Regions from separate parts of the Priestia sp. ABM2_011 genome, predicted to be linked through region 1. Evidence: riboswitches for the same ligand, from Rfam matches in the RefSeq annotation. Region 1 holds a riboswitch; the other holds the start of a gene.
The links. Region 1 has a riboswitch for preQ1 ahead of queC (7-cyano-7-deazaguanine synthase QueC). Riboswitches for the same ligand answer to the same signal wherever they lie in the genome.
Positions count from the first base shown of each region.

Region 2: another riboswitch for preQ1. It lies ahead of ACXAE4_RS25320 (QueT transporter family protein); the one in region 1 lies ahead of queC (7-cyano-7-deazaguanine synthase QueC).

Region 1 covers NZ_JBSWUB010000001.1:4,024,699-4,035,399, forward strand. Annotated here, with positions in the region: gene ACXAE4_RS21400 (NCS2 family permease) at 1-566, opposite strand, end outside; gene ACXAE4_RS21405 (hypothetical protein) at 797-1,078, opposite strand; gene ACXAE4_RS21410 (YueI family protein) at 1,754-2,113, shown strand; gene ACXAE4_RS21415 (cell wall hydrolase) at 2,276-2,989, opposite strand; gene ACXAE4_RS21420 (hypothetical protein) at 3,302-3,628, opposite strand; gene ACXAE4_RS21425 (hypothetical protein) at 3,776-3,970, opposite strand; gene ACXAE4_RS21430 (patatin-like phospholipase family protein) at 3,987-4,832, opposite strand; gene ACXAE4_RS21435 (YkvS family protein) at 5,140-5,325, shown strand; gene ACXAE4_RS21440 (hypothetical protein) at 5,642-5,869, shown strand; gene ACXAE4_RS21445 (NAD(P)H-binding protein) at 5,902-6,603, opposite strand; gene queF (preQ(1) synthase) at 6,672-7,169, opposite strand; gene queE (7-carboxy-7-deazaguanine synthase QueE) at 7,268-7,999, opposite strand; gene queD (6-carboxytetrahydropterin synthase QueD) at 7,992-8,432, opposite strand; gene queC (7-cyano-7-deazaguanine synthase QueC) at 8,432-9,097, opposite strand; PreQ1 riboswitch class I at 9,327-9,370, opposite strand; gene ACXAE4_RS21470 (GerAB/ArcD/ProY family transporter) at 9,443-10,564, opposite strand; gene ACXAE4_RS21475 (hypothetical protein) at 10,591-10,701, opposite strand, start outside.
Region 2 covers NZ_JBSWUB010000001.1:4,809,927-4,820,627, reverse strand. Annotated here, with positions in the region: gene iolC (5-dehydro-2-deoxygluconokinase) at 1-49, shown strand, start outside; gene ACXAE4_RS25360 (CoA-acylating methylmalonate-semialdehyde dehydrogenase) at 123-1,580, shown strand; gene iolD (3D-(3,5/4)-trihydroxycyclohexane-1,2-dione acylhydrolase (decyclizing)) at 1,693-3,627, shown strand; gene iolE (myo-inosose-2 dehydratase) at 3,713-4,609, shown strand; gene ACXAE4_RS25345 (LacI family DNA-binding transcriptional regulator) at 4,670-5,695, shown strand; gene ACXAE4_RS25340 (5-deoxy-glucuronate isomerase) at 5,830-6,618, shown strand; gene ACXAE4_RS25335 (hypothetical protein) at 6,863-7,081, opposite strand; gene ACXAE4_RS25330 (YitT family protein) at 7,431-8,297, opposite strand; gene ACXAE4_RS25325 (Lrp/AsnC family transcriptional regulator) at 8,677-9,087, opposite strand; PreQ1 riboswitch class I at 9,283-9,327, shown strand; gene ACXAE4_RS25320 (QueT transporter family protein) at 9,337-9,825, shown strand; gene ACXAE4_RS25315 (hypothetical protein) at 10,261-10,701, shown strand, end outside.

The DNA.
Region 1 (10,701 bases):
AACAGTACGATTGTGATAATTAACGTCAACAGCGTACTGATAACAAACGGATCTGACAAGTCTCCAAGTGCTACAAAAGTGTTTTCGCTTGGAACTACAAGCTTCCCTTTTTGCAAACCGATAAATGTTAAAAATAAGCCAACACCGACTGTTATCGCTTCTTTTAACGAATGCGGAATCGAAGAAACAATTTTGGCAGACAGTCGTGAAAAAGCTAATGCTATAAAAAGAAAGCCGGATATCACTACTGCTAATAACCCTTCTTGCCAAGATAACCCCATTGATTGAACCATCGTATACGTAAACAATGCATTAATCCCCATACCTGGCACCAGAATGAGAGGCGCATTTGCCCAAAAAGCCATAATAACACAGCCTACAAAAGCCGAAGCCACTGTTGCGAATATTCCTGCTTCAAGCGGAATACCAGCATCAGACAAAATGGTTGAATTAACAGCAATAATATACACGATGGAAAGAAATGAAATGACCCCAGCTAAGCTTTCTTTTCCGACAGTTGTTTGGTGGTCGTTTAAACGAAACAACTTTTCAAATAATGCGTTCAATCTAATTTCCTTCTTTTCATCTATCCCTCGCCCACCCAGTGACCAAAAATGCCACCGAAGTTATTATAGCAAAATCAACAATTGTTGCAAGGAAAACTTGTCTCCTTTAGCTTAAGCGTTCATTCCTTATTTAAAACTGTTATCATTTTCTAAACGTAGCGTCTTGCATGCATTCTATATATACCTTGAATTGGACATAATAAAAGAGCGCTTTATCAGCGCTCACTGTTTTAATAATAATAATATGGTGGGTACGGCGGATAATATGGTGCTGGATAACCGTAATAACCTGGACCTCCTAATGCACTTCCAAGAACTAATCCTCCAAGAAATGGAGCTCCAAAGCCCCAACCCCAAGGGCGACCAAAGCCATAACCGAACCCCGGGCGGCCGAAGCCAAAACCAGGACGACCGAAACCAAAACCCGGGCGACCGAAACCGAATCCTGGACGGCCAAAGCCTCCAAAACCACCAAATGGTCTTCTTATGTCATTAATATCAAATTCTTGCATGATACATGCCTCCTCAAATTATATTTCATTCTCTTTATTACATATGTTATTCACCTACTTCTTGCATAGGCAATCGCCTCTTTTTTTGTGATTTCTTAAAAAATATTCTTTTTCTATCACCTCGTTAGGATCAAACAAGCGTACAGCCATATATTTTTTAAGGCTTTGAAACATACTACATGTAACTTATGTAAAATAAGAGAGAGCAAAGGAGGAATGTACCTTTATAATTTTCAGCAGCTGCTGCAATGAGGAATAAACATAATAGGAACGCATAAAAAGAACGCTCAACAAACATGTTGACCGTTCTTCTTATGAAAATACATAGCGATTTTTTATTAATTTATCTGACCCTTTGCTTGACCGTATATGCCCTAAAGCTATATAATCCCCTTTTTATACAATGCGCTTTGAACATAAAATCATAGGAGCGTCTCCCCAAACGCTGCTATGTATGTATATCTGTAATCGCTTACAAACCTTTAATAAAAAACCGATATGATTTTCTATCTATTTACATTAAACAATATTTTAGGCTAAATTTCAACACATTTTTTGTTTTTCTTTGTACTCAGCAAAAAAACAGGTGATATAGCACAATGATTTTCCTTTTTTCCTGTCCCTTTTACTTATATCCATAATCGTTTATAGTTTATAACGAAAGGAAGTGACATAATGTCTGATCAACTAGAAGAATACTTAGAACGAGGAATGTACGGAGCAAAGGAAACAAAAAGAGACGAAAGAAGATATTTCTTAACTGCTCTACGTGAGAATATTGAAATTGCGCTAAAAAAAGGGCAAGTCATGAAAAAGGATGCAGCAAAAATAAAGCCTCTTTTAAAAAAAGTGAAAGACGGTCATTTGTTTTTAAATGGCTCTTTGTCTTATTCATACCTCTCCCCTTATATTCAAGTGGCTAACCAACATAAAGTGCCTTTTACCATCGTTCAGAACTTAGAAGCTGATACCGATATTGGTCTAGTTTTAACGGGTTCTGAAGGCAGTTTGGAACGAGATATCTTTTTAGACTAAAAAAAGAGGTTGACACATAACGAAATGAACCCAATCAACTGCTAGAAGGAACGAGACAGATAAAACTATATTCACCATCAAAAAAAAACGAACCATTGATCAACATGTGATCAATGGTTCGTTTTTCACTTCGTCTAAAATACTTTTGTTGCAGCCTCTTTTTTATTTAGCAAACACGTGATGATCAATTGTTTTAATTACAGCACGTGAACGAATCCAGTTATCGGTAGCTGTTTTTGGATTATAAAAGTAAATGGAATCGTCTAAACGATCTTTTCTAGTCAACGCTTGCTCTACTGCTTTTTTCGAATCTTCTGAAGCAGGTTTGTTAATTGATCCGTTTTGAACCGGTGAAAAAGCGTATGCTTTTCCGACAACTTGTTTAATAACTCCTGTTACCGTATCTGGAAACTTCGGAGAATCTACACGGTTTAACACTACTGTTGCTACCCCTACTTTTCCTTCATACGATTCGCCTTTTGCTTCGGCTTCTACTAAGCGAGCTAATAAATCTTTTTCGCTTGCCGAAATCGAAACTGCAGGTGTTTCCTGGTTCGCAGGTTTGGCTTCTGGTTTTGGTTCTGGCTTAGCCGTATTAGCAGGTGCTGCCGTTGAAGGTTCCGTTGTTTCAGCAGCCAGCACTTTTGTCTTACTCGGAATAGCTAATGTTTCACCAATATAAATCATATCTCCTTGACGATTGTTTAATTTTTTAATATCGTCAATTGTTACACTATATCTTTTACCTAACTTCCAAAGACTATCGCCTTTGACTACTTTATAATTAGTTGCAGCCGTAGCTGTTGCATTAAAACCTATAAATGAAAGAGTAGCTAAACAAGCTACTACCATTGATTTCATATAACTATGTTTCATAGGTAATACCTCCTGAAATTTCGTATGGTATTACTCTATCATAGCTATATGGGGGTTTCACCGAACGATTCAATTACATTTCTTTAAGTTTGATGAACAAAATTACGTTCGGAACACAAATATGACATTGTACCTTATTTTTTGTCATAATCACGGTAATTTTTCTAAAATACAGGTATATTTTCCCGCCTTATTTCAGTTTAATCAGAAATTTCTTCATTCGTTTTTCCCTTATAATTCTTATGATAAACATTTAAATTCATCTACTTTTACACAAAAGAGCTGAATGTTGTAATCAACATTCAGCTCTTTTTAATCTTCGATCTCAATTTCTACAACATCATAGAAATCAATCACTAGTTTAGCACCCGTATCATCCATAAACGTAAAAACGTCTTGATCATCTGATAAATGTATCACGTATCCGGTCAACTGCTGTTCACTGTTGTCGTAAACAGTAGTAATTAGAATTTTTTTATGATCTACATATGCTTCTTCTAATAACGAATGGAGGTCATAGTCCCCGTCATCTTCGGGCCGGTTCGTTAACAGCATCCCATAAGTCGTCATTCCATTTTTATCTTTCCATATATGATCTGCAAAATAAAAAGGTGCTGTACTTTTTCGAAACTCATCCATAATATCCCTCCTATAACTAAACACGTTTATTCGCTCTTACCGTACGTTGCTAAATAAACGCACAAGCACTTGTAACAGTATATTCTCTACTGTACAGGCTCATACATCCATTATATAAGGCATAATCAAATAATGCCATCATTTCGTTTAGCTCCTAGGAATTTCTAGATACGTATAGGTGAAATCGCCACCGCGTCCGGCTATTCCACGAAAATGTTTGAAATCAGGGCGATTTACTAAAAAAGGGCGAAAAGCAAGAAAGTCTTCTTTTTTAACTTTAATTTCGGTTACTTTTCCTTCACTTAACTCATTTAACATATTTATTGCTGTTTGTTCATCCATTCAGTTTCACCTCGTTTTAACTGTTCAGCCAATTTTGGAGAGATACAAATTGAGCTTCAGCTTCTTTATATCCTTGGTTGTAAAGAGCGTCGAGACGCTCACGATTCTTCTCAATTCGCCCTACTACAAGAGGGGTTTGCGGACGAATCACAAAGATATTTCCCTGTCTTTCCTGCTCTTCAATATATGACAATGTTTCATTATACAATTTATAGCGGTTCTCAAGCGCACGAGTCAGCCCATCATAATGACGATATTTGCGCTTCAATAACCAAAGCATATTTGATTTCTTTTTTCGATATCCTTCGTTTCGCGTTAGCACAACAATATTTTTTCTATATCCATCCTGCACTGCTTTTTTAATTGGAATCGGATCACTGATTCCTCCGTCTAACAGCTCTTTTCCTTTATATGTAACGACAGGTGCTAAAAATGGAAGGGAACTAGAAGCGCGAACCGCTGTCAAAATGTCCCGGTCATACTCATCAAAATAAACGGGTTCTCCCGTTACGCAGTCCGTTGCTCCTACTACAAGCTTCTCTGTACGCTCAGCAAATGCCTCAAAGTCAAATGGAAGAAGCTGATTAGGAATTTCATCAAAAACGAAATCCATTCCAAATATCTCTTTTGTTTTAAAATAATTTTTCCACGACAAGTAGCGAGGATCCTCTAAAAAATCTAAATTAGCTTTGCGACTTCTTCCTATTTGTCTAGATAAATAAGAAGTGGCATGACAAGCGCCGGCTGAAACGCCAATTACATACGGAAGGTACAGATTTCTTTCCATAAAGTAATCTAAAACTCCAGTTGTATAAAGGCCTCTCATACCGCCTCCTTCGAGCACGAGTCCAGTATCTTTCAATTTCTACACCTTCTAATTCTTATAATTTATGACAAGATTATACCTCGTTTATTATAACGAAAGATGAACAAAGATGGAACTGTCCTGCTTCTCTCTTTCGTTAAAGGTACCAATTCCTTTTATTTCAAAGCACATTTTACTTATTTTTTCAATTTTATTTTATATTTTTTTCAAAAAACCCTTTACTAATTCCCAGTTTTAAGGCAAAATTGTAAAAAAGAAAACGCTAACTAGTTTTACTATTTTTAAAATTAAAACTATTTAAAAAATAATAATGAACTAATTTAAAACAAAGGAGCGATGAATTATGAAAATAGCAGAGGTAGGAAACTTGATAGAATTTAAAAATGGCTTACAGGGCATTGTCGAAAAAGTAAATGAAAACTCCGTGATTGTTGATTTGACTTACATGACAAACTACCGCGATTTAGACTTAGAACAGCGAACTGTTGTCAACCACAAAAACTACACCATTATTAATCCAGCTATGTAAAGGGAAAAAGCAACCGGAACGCAAAAACGGTTGCTTTTTTAGTGGTTTTGAAAGAATTGATTCTTTTGTTCTTCTGTAATAATTCCCAGCTTATACATGAGGTAAATATACTGTTGAACCTTAACATCCTTCGAACTTTTTTTCACTGTACTCCCTCTTTTCTAAAATGTTTCTTCATACAATAATATATGGCTAAGATAAAAAAAGTTTCCTTAAAGAAACAAAAACAGGCCCCATTTTTTCTTGAAAGGGTCTTATTTTCGTGTGACAATAAGAACAAGCTACTACTACCTACTTACCGAAAGGAATTACTAGCATGTTTGATACTGTATTGTTTATCGTTGCACTTATTGTCATTCTTTTTTTCATCGTGCAGTTCGTTTTTAAACGCAAGCAAACTTCAAATAAAAAAACATCCGTTGAACCCATGAATTATGCCGAAGAAGATTCTAACTCCTACACAAGCTGGAGTGAATCTGCTTCTAATCACGATCACGATGGTGATGGCGATGGCGATGGGAACGCGGATGCTGACGGAAGATAGAAAAAAGCCTCTTCATATGAAGAGGCTTTTCTTTATTTTGATAACACGCGCTTGCCGTTGGTAAACGAATAATAGCATTCACCTGTATAGATATCTTGGCTTTCATGTACATGAACACCGCATTTATCTTCAAGTGCAGCTTTCATCATGGATTTGGCTACGTTGTACGCTTTAATTGGACGATACTTTCTCCACTTTCCTACAAGGCAAAATGAACACGACTTTAACGTGTATCCCCCAAGCTTTTCAAATAGGCGAAACTCTTGGCGCTTGCCTAATAATAACGATGGGCGGAAAAAGTGAGTAGAACGGATATACAAGCTTGCGATATCTTCTTCTACTTGCCCCTTTACTTTACTGTAAAAGAATGGCGAACGAAGATCAGCACCAATTGCTGTAATCGTTAAAAAGTTTTTGCAGCGATATTTTTCTGCACATTTAGCCGCTTTTAAAGGAAATTCGTAGTCAACTTTAATGAATTTCGCTTTTGTTTTTGCTTTTTTCATTGTCGTGCCTAAACAGCAATATACATCATCAACTGCAAAGCATTCTTCGTGCTTATCAAGCTCTGAAAAATCAATTTCGAGCTGACGTAGCTTTGTGTGTTCGATTGGTAGCTTTTTTCGAACAAACACTGTCACATCGTTATATAAGCTGTTGCTTAATAACATTTTTAAAAGTTCTTGACCAACAAGTCCGCTTGCACCTAATACTAATGCTGATCTCTGTGACATTCTTTCACCTTCTCATCTGTTGTTTTTGCAATGGAAAACAGGTTGCATACACAACCTGTTTGTTCGAATTAACGATTATCAATTGTTTCTGGGTATAAATCATGATTCATTAGGCGATAATTAGCCATTTCTTCATACTTCGTACCAGGGCGGCCATAGTTTGTATATGGATCAATTGAAATTCCGCCGCGTGGTGTGAATTTCCCCCATACTTCAATATACCTTGGATTCATCAGTTTAATTAAGTCATTCATAATAATATTCATACAGTCTTCATGGAAATCTCCATGGTTACGGAAGCTGAACAAATAAAGCTTTAACGACTTGCTTTCCACCATTTTTTCATCTGGAATGTAACTAATATAAATGGTTGCGAAATCCGGCTGACCCGTTTTTGGACATAAGCTCGTAAATTCAGGACAGTTGAATTTCACAAAATAATCACGATTTGGATGTTTGTTATCAAATGCTTCTAGAATCTCTGGTGAATATTCAAACAAATAGTTTGTTCCTTGATTTCCAAGGAGTGATACACCTTCTAATTCTTCATCTTTTCGACCGCTCATTTGCATTTCCTCTCTTTCTACGATTGTCATTCTAACAGCGTTTTTTTATTTTGTATATATCTGTTTTTATTTTTCTTTGTAAATTTTTTGCTATGCGCTTACACGCCTCGTTTATTTCCCCAAACCAGGGCGTGAACCTGCGGCAGAACTCTTACATCGTTCATATTTTTAGCTGCCACTGCCTTGTCGATTAACCACTCATACTTTTTAAGCAATTCTTGTGTTAACGACGCATTATCGATTGTCGTTAAGTCCTCGTTGCCTACTTGAACAAAAAATGGAACCTCAGGATAACGTTCATGAACAGACGCTGCATACTCAAAGTCCTCATCATTAAATATAACGACTTTTATGCTTATGTGCTCCATGCGTTTTTCCTTTATTAATGTCTCTATAATATCGTCTAATACGGAGAAATTTGTTTTCATTAATGAGCTTGGAGGCTTAGGAGAAATCGTTAAATCATCGATCTTTAGGAACCAATCCTGATAACGGCTTCCCTGGGTTTCAAGTGCTGCTTTTACCCCATGACTGTGCAAAAGCTCTACAAGTGAACCAATTGCCTTGATAAGCGCAGGGTTTCCCCCAGAAATGGTGACGTGATCAAAGCACTCTCCTCCAATTTCTTTTAACTCCATCCAAATTTGTTCTGCTGTTAGCTGACGAATATCGTTTTTAGCTGATCCATCCCATGTAAAAGCTGAATCACACCAGCTGCAGGAATAATCACAGCCCGCGGTACGAACAAACATCGTCTTACGTCCTACAACCATTCCTTCCCCTTGAATCGTTGGTCCGAATATTTCAAGTACTGGAATTGTATTAGCCACGTTTTTTCACCTTCTTTGGGCGGTAAACTACGTAACTTGTCGGCGTTTCCCGCACGAATACTTGTACGCAAGAAGGCTTATTTGGTAGTGTGTCTAGATATTCTTGAACCAACTCATAAATTTTACGAGCAACAACTTCAGTTGTAGGAAAATCATTTGGATTTTCTTCGTTAAAGATAGAATGATCGTTCAATAATGTATGATCAAATTGACCAGAAACAATTTTTTTCAATAGCGCAAAGTTTACTAAAAAACCCGCTTCGTCTAATGTATCTCCGGCAACAGTTAGATTTACAAAATACGTATGTCCATGGACTTGACGGCATTTTCCTGCTTCCGGGTGAGGAACAAAATGTGCCGCAGCAAACTGCATATCTTTGTTCAGTTCATATTCATAGTCATGAAATACTTGAGGATACATTTGTTGCAGCATTATTTCTCTCCTCCTTCTTTTGTTTGCAAGTATTGATCTAACCCGCGTTTTCGCAATTGACATGCGGGACATTCGCCGCATCCATCAGCAACAATACCGTTGTAGCACGTTAACGTTTTTTCGCGCACATACTCAAGCGCTCCTAACTCATCAGCTAAAGCCCACGTTTCTGCTTTATCAATCCACATGAGCGGTGTATGAATCACAAACTCAAAGTCCATTGATAAGTTAAGCGTAACGTTTAACGATTTCACAAATACATCTCGGCAGTCTGGATATCCTGAAAAATCAGTTTCACAAACGCCTGTTACGATATGGCGGCCTCCGCTGTTCTTAGCCAGTACGGCTGCAAATGACAAAAATAACAGATTGCGGCCATCCACAAACGTGGTAGGCAATTCTCCTTCTTTTTGCTCGATAGCAATATCATCTCGCGTTAATGCATTTGGTGCTAATTGATTTAAAAGTGACATATCTAATACGGTATGCTTCACACCCAAATCAGCTGCAATAGCCTTTGCTACCTCTATTTCTTGACTATGACGCTGACCGTATTGAAAAGTAACCGTTTCTACTTCTTTAAAGTTTTTTAAAGCCCAAAATAAACATGTTGTACTATCTTGACCCCCGCTAAATACAACAATAGCTTTTTCATTTTTCATCATCATTGTTCGTCTCCTTTTTGATTGAAATCAAAAGAAGAAGAAACTTTATTGAACCGTTCGTTCCCTTTGTGACTAATTTATAACACAAAAAAGAGACTGCTCTTTTCCAGCAATCTCCCTAAAAAGCAACTAAGATACACGTCCTCGCCAGCATACACGTCAAAAAGACGTGTTTGTAGAAAAGCACGCGAAAGAAGACACGCTAAAACCGTGTCTTTTGTCATCAACGATGATCTTAGTTTTTTATAGAGGGAGTTTTCGAACCTCTCCCGTACATATACAATCGTGTACGGCGTTTCTTCTTGAATTGTCATCGTATACTATACCACATGCGTATAAATAATGCTATATTTGTTGGTTTTTATCGCCTTTGGCTGCCTTATTTTTCTTTATATAAGAAAGAGCAATAAATAATAAGGGAAAACAGAGGCTTAGTACGAATAAATAAAACGGCCAGTAATATTTTTCAAAATAATTAAAGTATGCTGTATTCGGAATAATATAATACGCTACGCCTGTAATAATTAGGCCTAAAGGAAAGCTTAAAAAATTACGCACTCGTAAATTACACAACTGGACGATACTTAACTGAATAGCATAGAACACAATGACAACTTTAAAAAAGATAGATAACATCCAAATAATAGCTACTAAGACTTCAACATGCTGAATCGTCGCACCTAACGAAATCATTTTTCCTAATAAATAAACTGGGTAGCTGTGCATCGATGCAATATTCGCGCCAAGCGCTAATATACAAGCCGCAACTGCAATTATAATCGTCAAGCCTGATGCGACAGTACCCATTACAAACATTCTTTTCACCTTTTTCCCATCTTTTATATGAGGCGTAATCATTAGAACGAAAACTAACTCCATAAATGGATTTCCTAAAAAATAAGTGGTTCCTAACACTAAATCATCCATGCGGAATTCAAACAAAGGATAAAGACGATCTATTTTCATCTGAGGAATATTTAAAACAATTAACAATAAAAACGGCACAATAATCCACGGCAAAAAGATTTCCGCCGTTCTCGCTATCACTTCAATACCTAGATAGCCTCCGTATATGACAGCTAATAGAACAAGAGCGTGAATCCACGTAGGAAGCGTTTCAGGAACAATTTGAGTCGTCATAAATGTACTGATATCTCGAAGCGAGAATGTAGATTGAATGAACATAAAGAAAATGTAGATAAGAGAAATACACGTTCCGGCATAAGGACCTAGCGCCTTTTTAGCTATTTGAATGAATGTTTGCTGAGGGTAACGCTGAATCAGCCATAAAAGCACAGCAACAATTAAAAGTGCAAAGCCCATAGTCAGCACACCGCAAAACCACGCATTTTGTCTATTGGTTTCTAATAACGTAGCAGGAACTGCCAAAATAGCGCTTCCGATACAAAAAACATAAATTAGAAAAAGAAATTGTTTTGGACTAATAAATTCTTTTATTTGCATCATACGCACCTTCTCTCTTACATGCTTGCTCACGGGAAAAACAGATGATGAACGGTTTTAGTAAGAGGCTTAATTAAGGCCTCTAAAAAGTACAGAGGCGTAGGAACTTCTTTACGAAGGGTAATCGCTCCCCAAAAGAA
Region 2 (10,701 bases), 790 kb from region 1:
GCTCTTCAACTTTATGGAGACAGCAACTGAAGTTTTGCAGGAAGCCTAATAAACAAAGGGAAAATCTTGAGAGATTAAAGGAATAGAAGCTTATTAAAATGAGATAAAGGGAGAGATATTCTATGACGCAAACAGCAGTAAAAACAGTAAAAAACTATATTGGTGGACAATGGATTGAATCAGCTGCATCAAAAACGGAACCTGTGTATAACCCAGCAACAGGTGAATTAATCGCACAGGTACCTCTTTCTACAAAAGAAGACGTAGATCAAGCGGTGCAAGCAGCAAATGAAGCGTTCAAAGGGTGGGCAAAAACAGCTGTGCCTAAACGTGCACGAATTTTATTCAAGTATCAGCAGCTATTAGTAGATAACTGGGATGAATTAGCAAAGTTAGTGACAGTTGAAAACGGAAAAAGCTTTAACGAAGCGCGAGGTGAAGTGCAGCGTGGAATTGAATGCGTAGAATTCGCGGCAGGAGCTCCTACGTTAATGATGGGGAAACAGCTTCCTGATATTGCAACAGATATTGAGTCTGGCATGTACCGCTATCCAATTGGCGTCATTGGAGGAATTACACCGTTCAATTTTCCAATGATGGTTCCTTGCTGGATGTTCCCGCTTGCGATCGCTTGCGGCAATACATTTGTGTTAAAGCCTTCTGAGCGTACGCCGCTGTTAGCTGCAAGATTAGCTGAGCTGTTTGAAGAAGCTGGTTTGCCAAAAGGTGTATTAAATATTGTAAACGGCGCGCATGATGTGGTAAACGGTCTTCTTGAACATAAATTAGTGAAAGCTATTTCGTTTGTAGGTTCCCAGCCTGTAGCTGAGTACGTGTACAAAAAAGGTACGGAAAACTTAAAGCGTGTTCAAGCTTTAGCCGGTGCTAAAAACCATTCAATTGTATTAAATGATGCAGATTTGAACGTAGCAACAAAACAAATTATCGGAGCCGCTTTTGGTTCAGCAGGTGAACGCTGTATGGCAGCATCTGTTGTTACTGTACAAGAAGAAATTGCGGATCAGCTAATTGAAAGATTAGTAGAGGAAGCAAATGATATTGTAATTGGGGACGGCTTAGAAGAAAACGTCTTCTTAGGACCAGTCATTCGTGAAAATCATAAAGAGCGTACGCTCAGCTATATTGAATCAGGCGTGCAAGAAGGAGCGGAGCTTATTCGTGACGGTCGCACAGATGCAGCAGTAAATGGCAAGGGCTACTTTGTCGGACCAACGATTTTTGATCATGTTACGCAAGAAATGAAAATTTGGCAAGATGAAATTTTTGCACCTGTGCTGTCTATTGTACGTGTGAAAACATTAGAAGAAGCTATTGAAGTAGCTAATAACTCTCGATTTGCAAACGGTGCTTGTATTTATACAGATAGCGGCGCAAGCGTACGTGAGTTCCGTGAAAATATTGAATCTGGTATGTTAGGAGTAAATGTAGGGGTACCGGCACCTATGGCATTCTTCCCATTCTCTGGCTGGAAAGATTCTTTTTACGGTGATCTTCATGCAAATGGTACGGACGGCGTGGAGTTTTATACAAGAAAGAAAATGGTAACAACGCGCTGGTAAGTGATTCATTAAAAATCGCATTCCATTTTAAAAGGAGGTATCAGGAATTAAAGATATTCCTTATGCTTCCTTTTTTAAAATCGCAATCTAGTATTAGAAGGGAGAAAGAAGCATGGAAACAGTTAGAATGACGACGGCACAAGCATTAGTGAAGTTTTTAAATCAGCAGTATGTTGAATTTGATGGAAAGCAGCATCAGTTTATTAAAGGGATTTTTACAATTTTCGGGCACGGAAATGTAGTAGGTCTTGGGCAAGCTTTGGAAGAAGACCCAGGAAATCTAGATGTATATCAAGGACGTAATGAACAAGGAATGGCCAATGCAGCGATGGCTTTTGCAAAACAAAAACATCGAAAGCAGATTATGGCTTGCACATCTTCAGTAGGACCAGGTTCGGCAAATATGGTTACAACGGCAGCAACAGCTTCAGCTAATAACATTCCAGTTTTGTTGCTTCCCGGCGATGTATTTGCAACTAGACAGCCTGATCCTGTTTTGCAGCAAATTGAACAGTCATATGATTTATCTATTTCTACAAACGATGCTTTCCGTCCAGTGAGTAAGTACTGGGATCGCGTAAGCCGCCCTGAACAATTGATGACAGCTATGATTAATGCGATACGTGTGTTAACGAATCCTGCAGATACGGGAGCTGTAACTATTTGTTTGCCTCAAGATGTGCAGGGAGAAGCATGGGACTTTCCAGCTTATTTCTTCCAAAAGCGCGTTCACCGCATTGAGCGTCGCCTTCCGACTAGGGACAGTCTAGCAGATGCAATTCAAGCAATAAAAACAAAGAAAAAGCCAATCATCATTTGCGGAGGAGGCGTTCGGTATTCAGAAGCTGCAAAAGAGTTAAAACAATTTGCTAGTGAGTTCCATATTCCATTTGGAGAAACTCAAGCTGGGAAAAGTGCCGTTGAAAGCGACTATCGCTATAATCTTGGCGGAATAGGTGTAACAGGAAACTCAGCTGCTAATACAATCGCTAAAGATGCGGATTTAGTAATTGGAGTAGGCACTCGATTTACTGATTTTACAACAGCATCTAAACAGCTTTTTCAACATCCCGACGTGCAATTTCTTACTGTTAACACGTCTGAATTTCATGCAAATAAACTGGATGCCGTGAAGCTTGTAGCTGATGCAAAAGAAGGGTTGTTTGCTCTTAGGAAAGAGCTCATGTCAATTGGCTATCAGTCTGGTTACACGACAGAAATTGCAAGTGCAAAAGACGCATGGGAAGCAGAATTAGAGCGTCTACATAGCATACGTTTTACAGGGGCAGATTTTATTCCAGAAATAAAAGGTCATTTAGATGAAAGCTTAGCTGAATATGCAGAATCACTTGGTACTCAATTAACGCAAACAGAAGTAATTGGAGAGGTGAATAAGCTCCTTGATGACAACTCCGTCATTGTTGGTGCAGCTGGAAGTCTTCCAGGTGACTTACAGAGAATGTGGAAGTCTAATAAACCCAATACCTATCATATGGAATATGGATATTCATGTATGGGATATGAAGTATCAGGTGCACTTGGAGTTAAGCTAGCTGAACCAGCTAAAGAAGTGTATGCGATGGTTGGAGATGGAAGCTATCAAATGCTGCATTCAGAGCTCATTACAAGCCTTCAAGAAAGAAAAAAGATAAATATTTTACTGTTTGATAACTCCGGATTTGGATGTATTAATAATCTTCAAATGTCAAATGGAATGGGGAGTTTTGGAACAGAGTTTCGCTATCGAAACGATGAAACAGGAAAATTAAACGGAAACGTGATGAAAATTGATTTTGCAGCCAGCGCCGCAGGCTACGGTGTAAAAACCTATCGTGTAAGCTCTCTTGAAGAACTAAAAACGGCAATGGAAGATGCACAAAAACAAGAGACTTCTACATTAATTGATATTAAAGTGCTACCCAAAACTATGACAAACGGTTATGAATCGTGGTGGCATGTAGGAGTAGCAGAGGTATCTGAAAATCACCATGTACAAGAAGCCTATAAGGATAAAGTGAAAAATCTTGAAATGGCCAGAGGTTATTAACAAGCAAGAGAAATGGCCGATGTTGAGGGGGAAACATTCGGTGAATATAATAGCATTTTCAATTTGATATAGGGGAGAGGAAGACATGTTCAAGGAAAACACGGTCAAACTGGGGATTGCTCCAATCGCTTGGACAAATGATGACATGCCTGAACTAGGAGCTGAAAATACATTTGAACAGTGTATCAGTGAGATGGCTTTAACCGGTTTTAAAGGAAGTGAGGTAGGAAACAAATATCCGCGAAATGTTTCGATCTTAAGGAAGGCATTATCACTTCGGAATTTAGAAATTGCAAGCGCATGGTTTAGTACATTTTTAACGACAAAGCCGCTGGAAGAAACGGTGACGCCATTTATTGAACATCGCGATTTTTTATACGAAATGGGAGCAAAAGTAATTGTTGTATCTGAACAAGGACACAGCATTCAAGGGATGATGGATGTACCTTTATTCAAAGAAAAGCCCGTGTTCACGCCAACAGAGTGGAGCAGCCTTATAGAAGGCCTGCACTATCTTGGGAAACTAGCAAGAGAGAAAGATATGCATATTGTCTATCATCATCACATGGGAACAGGCGTCCAAACAACAGAAGAAATTGAGCAGCTAATGGAGCTTACCAATCCAGAACTTGTTTCGCTCCTATTTGATACCGGTCATCTTGTTTTTTCAGGCGAAGAACCTCTTTATATCTTAAAAAAATATCTTCATCGTATTAAACATGTTCATTTAAAAGATATTCGCCAAGAAGTAGTTGATCGAGTCAAACAACAAGACCTGAGCTTCTTGCAAGCGGTAAAAGAAGGAGCCTTTACTGTTCCAGGCGACGGAGTTATTGAATTTGATGAAGTATTTACTACGCTTGCCGCTTCTGATTATAACGGCTGGTTTGTCGTAGAAGCAGAACAGGATCCAGCGCTTGCTAATCCTTTTGAATATGCGTTAAAAGCAAGAAACTTTATTAAAGAAAAAAGCGGTCTTTAATTTCTATTGTAAAAGGTTTTACGCCTTTTATATGTTTATGAAAGGAAAGGAGGAGATGAAATGAAGCCAACCATCTATAGTGTGGCTGAAGAAGCAGGTGTATCAATTTCCACCGTATCAAAAGTTATCAATCAAACCGGTCACATTAGTGAAAGAACAAGACAAAAAGTAATTGAGGTTATGGGGCAGTTGAATTACCATCCAAGCGTCGTAGCATCTGCTTTAACAGGAAAGCCTACTAAAACGATTGGGCTTCTCGTACCCGACATCTCCAACCCTTTTTTTGCCGATTTGGCAAGAAGCATAGAAGACCGAAGTCATGAGCGAGGTTTCCATGTTGTAATGTGTAATACCGATAACGATGCGGAAAAAGAGAAAAAATATCTATCGCTGTTAATTCGTCAGAGAATCGACGGTTTAATTGTAGCATCTGCTTTTCGCAATGCTAATCTTTTAAAAAATATGCTGAAGCAAGATATACCCATTAGCGTTATTGCTTCAGAAATCCCTCACATATCTGTTAATACAGTGACAGTGGATGACTATAAGGGAAGCTATTTGGCGACTGATTATTTGCTATCTTTGCATCATAAAAAAATTGCGATTATTACAGAAAATGCAAAAAGTAATCACGCCCGTTTAGATGCTTTTCGAGATGCCATGCAAGAAAATGGAATCACTGTGTTACCTCAGCACGTTATTACGACCGAAGCAAGTATTCAAAAAGGATATGAAAGTGCTAAGCAAATTTTTTTAATGAAGGAGAAAGTGACGGCTATTTTTGCTTGTAACGATTTACTGGCTATTGGCGTCATACAAGCGGCAAAAGAATTCAACATTGATGTGCCGAAGGACTTATCAGTGATTGGCTTTGATAATACCGTTCTTTCTACTACCATCACGCCCATGTTGACGACGGTAGCACAACCGACAAAAGAAATGGCTGTAAACGTAGTGGATTTGCTGGTTAGAGAAATGGAATACTCAACGATGCATAAAGAACATTTACTTCTTGAGCCGAAATTGATTGTCCGGAAATCGACGGCTCCGTTACGAAGAAACGCCACAGCATCTGCAAATAATTGAATACAATCAAGAGTATTGCTGTTAATAAAAACTCTTCACAGTCACATATTCAAAAGAATGTATAAAGTCTATGAAGAAAAAATGAGTGATTAGTAAATTCTGATTGCGCTACTACATAAAGGAGGAAGTTAAACATGCTAGGTAAATTAGGTGAATTAAATAAAGGATACAACGTACTTACAGAAATGGCCGGTCAGCACAAAGATATGTTGATGGATATTGGGATTTATAATATGTCTCAAGGAAAAGAGGAAACTTTACTAGACAGCAACAATGAAACGGCTATTCTTTTACTAGAAGGAAAGGTAAAGCTAGAGTGGGAAGGACATTCGAAAGAAATTCAGCGTGAGTCTCTTTTTGAAGAAGAGCCTTGGTGTTTGCACGTTTCGAAAAATGTGGAGGTTAAAATTACCGCGCTTGCCAATAGTGAAGTACTAGTTCAAAAAACGGATAATGAAAAAGAATTTTCATCAAAATTATATACGCCTGAAGACTGTCAAAATACAGTAGCTGGTGAAGGAGTATGGGAAGGTACCGCTCAGCGTGTCATTCGGACAATCTTTGATTATAATAACGCTCCTTATTCTAACCTTGTTATTGGAGAAGTTATTTCTTATCCAGGAAGATGGTCGAGCTATCCGCCTCATCATCATGATCAGCCTGAAGTATATTACTATCGTTTTGACAAGCCGCAAGGATTTGGCTGTGCAATGGTTGGAGAAGATGCATACCGTGTAGTTGATAATAGTTTTATTACAATTCCAGGTGAATTAGATCATCCTCAAGCAACGGCTCCCGGCTATGCGATGTACTTCTGCTGGATGATTCGCCATCTTGACAATAATCCATGGACAGACCGTATTATGGAAGAAGAGCATAAGTGGTTATTAGAGCCGGATGCAAAAATTTGGCCTGAAAAATAAATAAAACTCTTTATACAAAATGAGTTTCAAATGTTGAAAAACCTCGAATAAAAAAATAATTATGCGTAAAATAATAGTTTATTTTTGTAAAATTTGTTTTTATATGTTAAAGTATAGCTTGTATTAATATTCAGGCGATGATATCGCTCTTTTTGGCAGATTCCTTTTTTAGGAGTCTCTTTTTTTTCTAAACAGAAGCAAGAGATCGTATGTCAATCAAAAAAAAGGAGATAAGCGTAGCCGCTTATCTCCTTTTCTTTTTAGCATTATCTAACGCTAAGTTCTTTTTCACTACTTTTTCTAAAGCAACTTCCACGTGAACATTTTTTTCATCGATGTCATTCACAAGCACGACGGTTCCTTTTCGTCCTTTAATCTTTAAATCATCACCCGTAGAAGGAATGTTTTCCCTCAGCTGGCTTAATAGAAGCTTTCTGTTTTCAAAAAAGTGGACAGCCACCATTTTATCTCACCTAATTTCATATGATATGTGTGATACAAAGATGTGTATATGAAATCCTTCCTATACGTTATGTCGTCAGGGGTGGTTTTAGAACACGTTGAATAGACAATTGTTGCATCGATATATGAAATAAATAGGGTGGCATAGTTATAAATCTTCTATTCTTGGACATACTTATACTACTAATCTAAAAAGGGATGTGGATGAAAATGAAGGTGGCTATCGGATTAAGTGTATTTACGGTCTTTACAGGAGCAATTGCGTTAGGGTCAGTTTACTTTTTAGCAGGGATCTTTTCGTTTTTCTTAACGGTTTTTTCATAAAAAAATCCACCAAGAGGTGGATTTTTTTATTTAGCAGCGGCTTTTGTTTCATGAGGCGAATTGCCGATAAATCCAAATTTTCCGCCGACAACTTCTTTTACTTCGTGGATGACAATAAAAGAATTCGGATCAATTTGCTGGATTTTCTTTTTAATTTTTAATAACTCGTTCTTTTTAATAACAACGTAGATAATGCGTTTATCTTTGTTGGCGTAGTAGCCATATCCATAAAAGATGGTAGCTGCATTTCCAAATTCACTGGTGATCACTTGCGCAATGTCTTTGTACTGATCAGACATAATCGTCATTGCTTTTTTGTTGTGGAAACCTTCGATAACAACATCGACGATTTTAGCACAAAGATAGACGAATATAAAAGTATAGAGGGTATTGTTGACGCCAATAGCAAAAACCGATGCTAAAATAATGACGCTGTCCATGTAGAACATGCTTTTCGAGATATTGTAGCCTTTTGTGTAGTTTAATAAATAAGCTAAAAGAGTTGTGCCGCCGGTAGATCCATCCGCGATAAAAATGAGTGCCAGTCCTGTTCCCATTAGTAAAGCCCCGAATACAATTCCTAAAATCATGTCGTGAACGTGAAAAGGAATATAGCTGACCAGACCTAAGAAAACGGACGTCATGACAGCTCCTAGAATCGTATAGAGAATCGTTTTTTTAGTTAGAAATTTATAAGCTAAGGCAATGAATACAAGGTTCACAAGAAATGTGCTGATACTTGTAGGGATATGAAATAAATAATATAAAACAAGAGCAATACCAACCGTACTTCCGTCACCTAATTTATTTGGAATGACAAAAAAATCAATGGATGCAGCAACTAAAAGCGCTCCGGCAATAATTAAAATGATGTCTTTATAGATTGTTTTCAATATGCAAACCTCCCTGATTATTAGGATATTTTCATGTGTAATCTTGTTTTTACTAGTGTTTCACAAATGATAAAATAAAAAACGTCTTAGAAATTGTCTAGTTATAAAACTGATCAACTTCTAAGACGAAGAATTACGATACTTGTATAGGTCTTGATCCGGCTTTTCTATGCTTCGATGTCACCGATTATATAAACCTCTGACCGCTATGTCAACGCTATGAGAGATGTTCAACTTTTCAAAAAATAGAAGGCGGTTTCCTGTATAAAAAAGAATCCTTTGCGACGGCGCAAAGGATTTTCAAATTTATTGGAATAGGGGGAATATGTTATTAGAATTGCCATTTTCATAAATTAATATACCTTCATTTTTTTAAAAATTATTTGTTAATGACGATTGAAAGTTTGTAATTCACATGCTGATTTAGCTCTGTCAAAAAATCATTTAATTCTTCATTTGAATGAAATTTGCATTCTAGTAAGTAGCAGCCATCGCCGCTGATTTTAAAGTTGTTGATGACGTACTTCTTCTGACTTTCTACAAATGTAAGGTAGGGGTGGTGATGAATGCTCTGCGTATAGATATTTAAAAATGCATGGACGGTGTAGCCAAGTTTTCGTTCATCAATGTTAATTGTATAGCCTTTGATAATGCCTTCATCTTCTAACTTTAATACTCTAGCAGAAGCGGCTTGTCCGGTTAAATGCACTTTTTCTCCTAATTCTTTCATCTTCATACGTCCATTTTTTGATAGCTCTTCTAGTATGCGCTTATCTGTATTATCTAACATCGCTACAAATCCTTTCGTATTTCAAATCAAAAGGGTTAACTACTTTATGTCACCTATGTATACGGATACGTCTTCTATTTTATACTAAAGAAAAGTAAGAAAAAAGAGCAGTCAATATGGAAGACATGAAAGCAGCAGTAGTTTGCAAACAGCTAAATTGACGAAAGCTTAAGCTTGCTGTATGATTCTTTGAGTGTTTACGTGGTTCGTAACCATCCCACGTTAAAAAACTAAGGAGAGAATAGTAAGATGAATATAAGAACACTTTGCGTCAACGGTCTTTTAGCAGCTATGTATATTGCTGTTAGCATGTTAATTCAGCCGTTTGGCTTCACCAATATCCAATTTCGTATATCAGAAATGTTCAATCATTTGATTGTATTTAATAAAAAGTACGTGTACGGCATTGTACTAGGGGTATTTCTGACGAATTTGTTTTTTTCACCAATGGTCGCTTATGATCTGGTGTTTGGGGTAGGACAATCTGTACTATCATTACTCATTACCATTTTTTCTATGCGCTACATTAAAAATATGTGGGCTCGTATGCTTATTAATACACTTGTGTTTACGTTTACGATGTTTATTATTGCGTTTGAACTGCACCTAGCATTTGATTTACCATTTTTCTTTACATGGTTAACAACAGCTGTTGGTGAGTTTGTGGTTATGCTTGTTGGAGCACCAATTATGGCGGCCATTAATAAACGTGTACAATTTAATAAGCTAGTTGGATAAAAAGATGCGGCTGTGATAAATCTCACAGCCGCATCTTTTTATCTTTGTTATTCTATAAGTGTAGTGATAAACCCCTTATTATTGAAGAGCTTTTCACGCATGGACAAATTACCCATATCTAGCATGTAAAAAGAGCAGGTCGCTATTGCGTTCTGCTCTTTTTGCGTAACGGAATAGCGAGTATTCAATTAGATTATTTTGAAAGAAGAAGTGACAAATCTCACAGCGCGTTCTTTTTTCTTTGGTTACGATATACATATAGTTGGCAAACTCCTTATCGAAAAGTTTTTCGCACAACAACACATTACCTATGCGTAGCAATTAAAAAAGCAGACCGCCAAGGTTTGCTTTTTTAATTGTGTATTTTTACCATTAAATAACTTTTTTGAGTTATAATTGTAAAATAATCTTTGTTACGAGAGAGGGGATTATTTTTTGAATAGAAAGTTAGGAATTCTTGTTTTATTAGTGTTAGCTATCTTATTTGCCGGGTGTTCAAAAGAAGAAGACAACGTTCCTTTAAGAGAACTAGAAAAGATCCATATTAACGTCATCAAAGAACAAAAGATGAAGCAAGGGATTTCGTATGAATTGGAATTCGTAAACAAGAGCGATTTGACCATCAAACAAAACGACGTATTTTTATCGTATCCACTAAAAATAAAAAACGGTTATTCTGAAAATAAATTTAAGGTGTTAGCAGAAGGCAATAAGTTAAATATTAAGCCAAAACAAAAGGTAAAGTTGACTGCATTTCTTCCTTATAAAGGAATTAATAAAGAAGCGTTAGCTATTGATGAGCCTGACGTAAAGTGCATAGGATATTGGAATAAGATCGATGACTACCATCAATTTTCTTTTGGAGGATATTTGAAG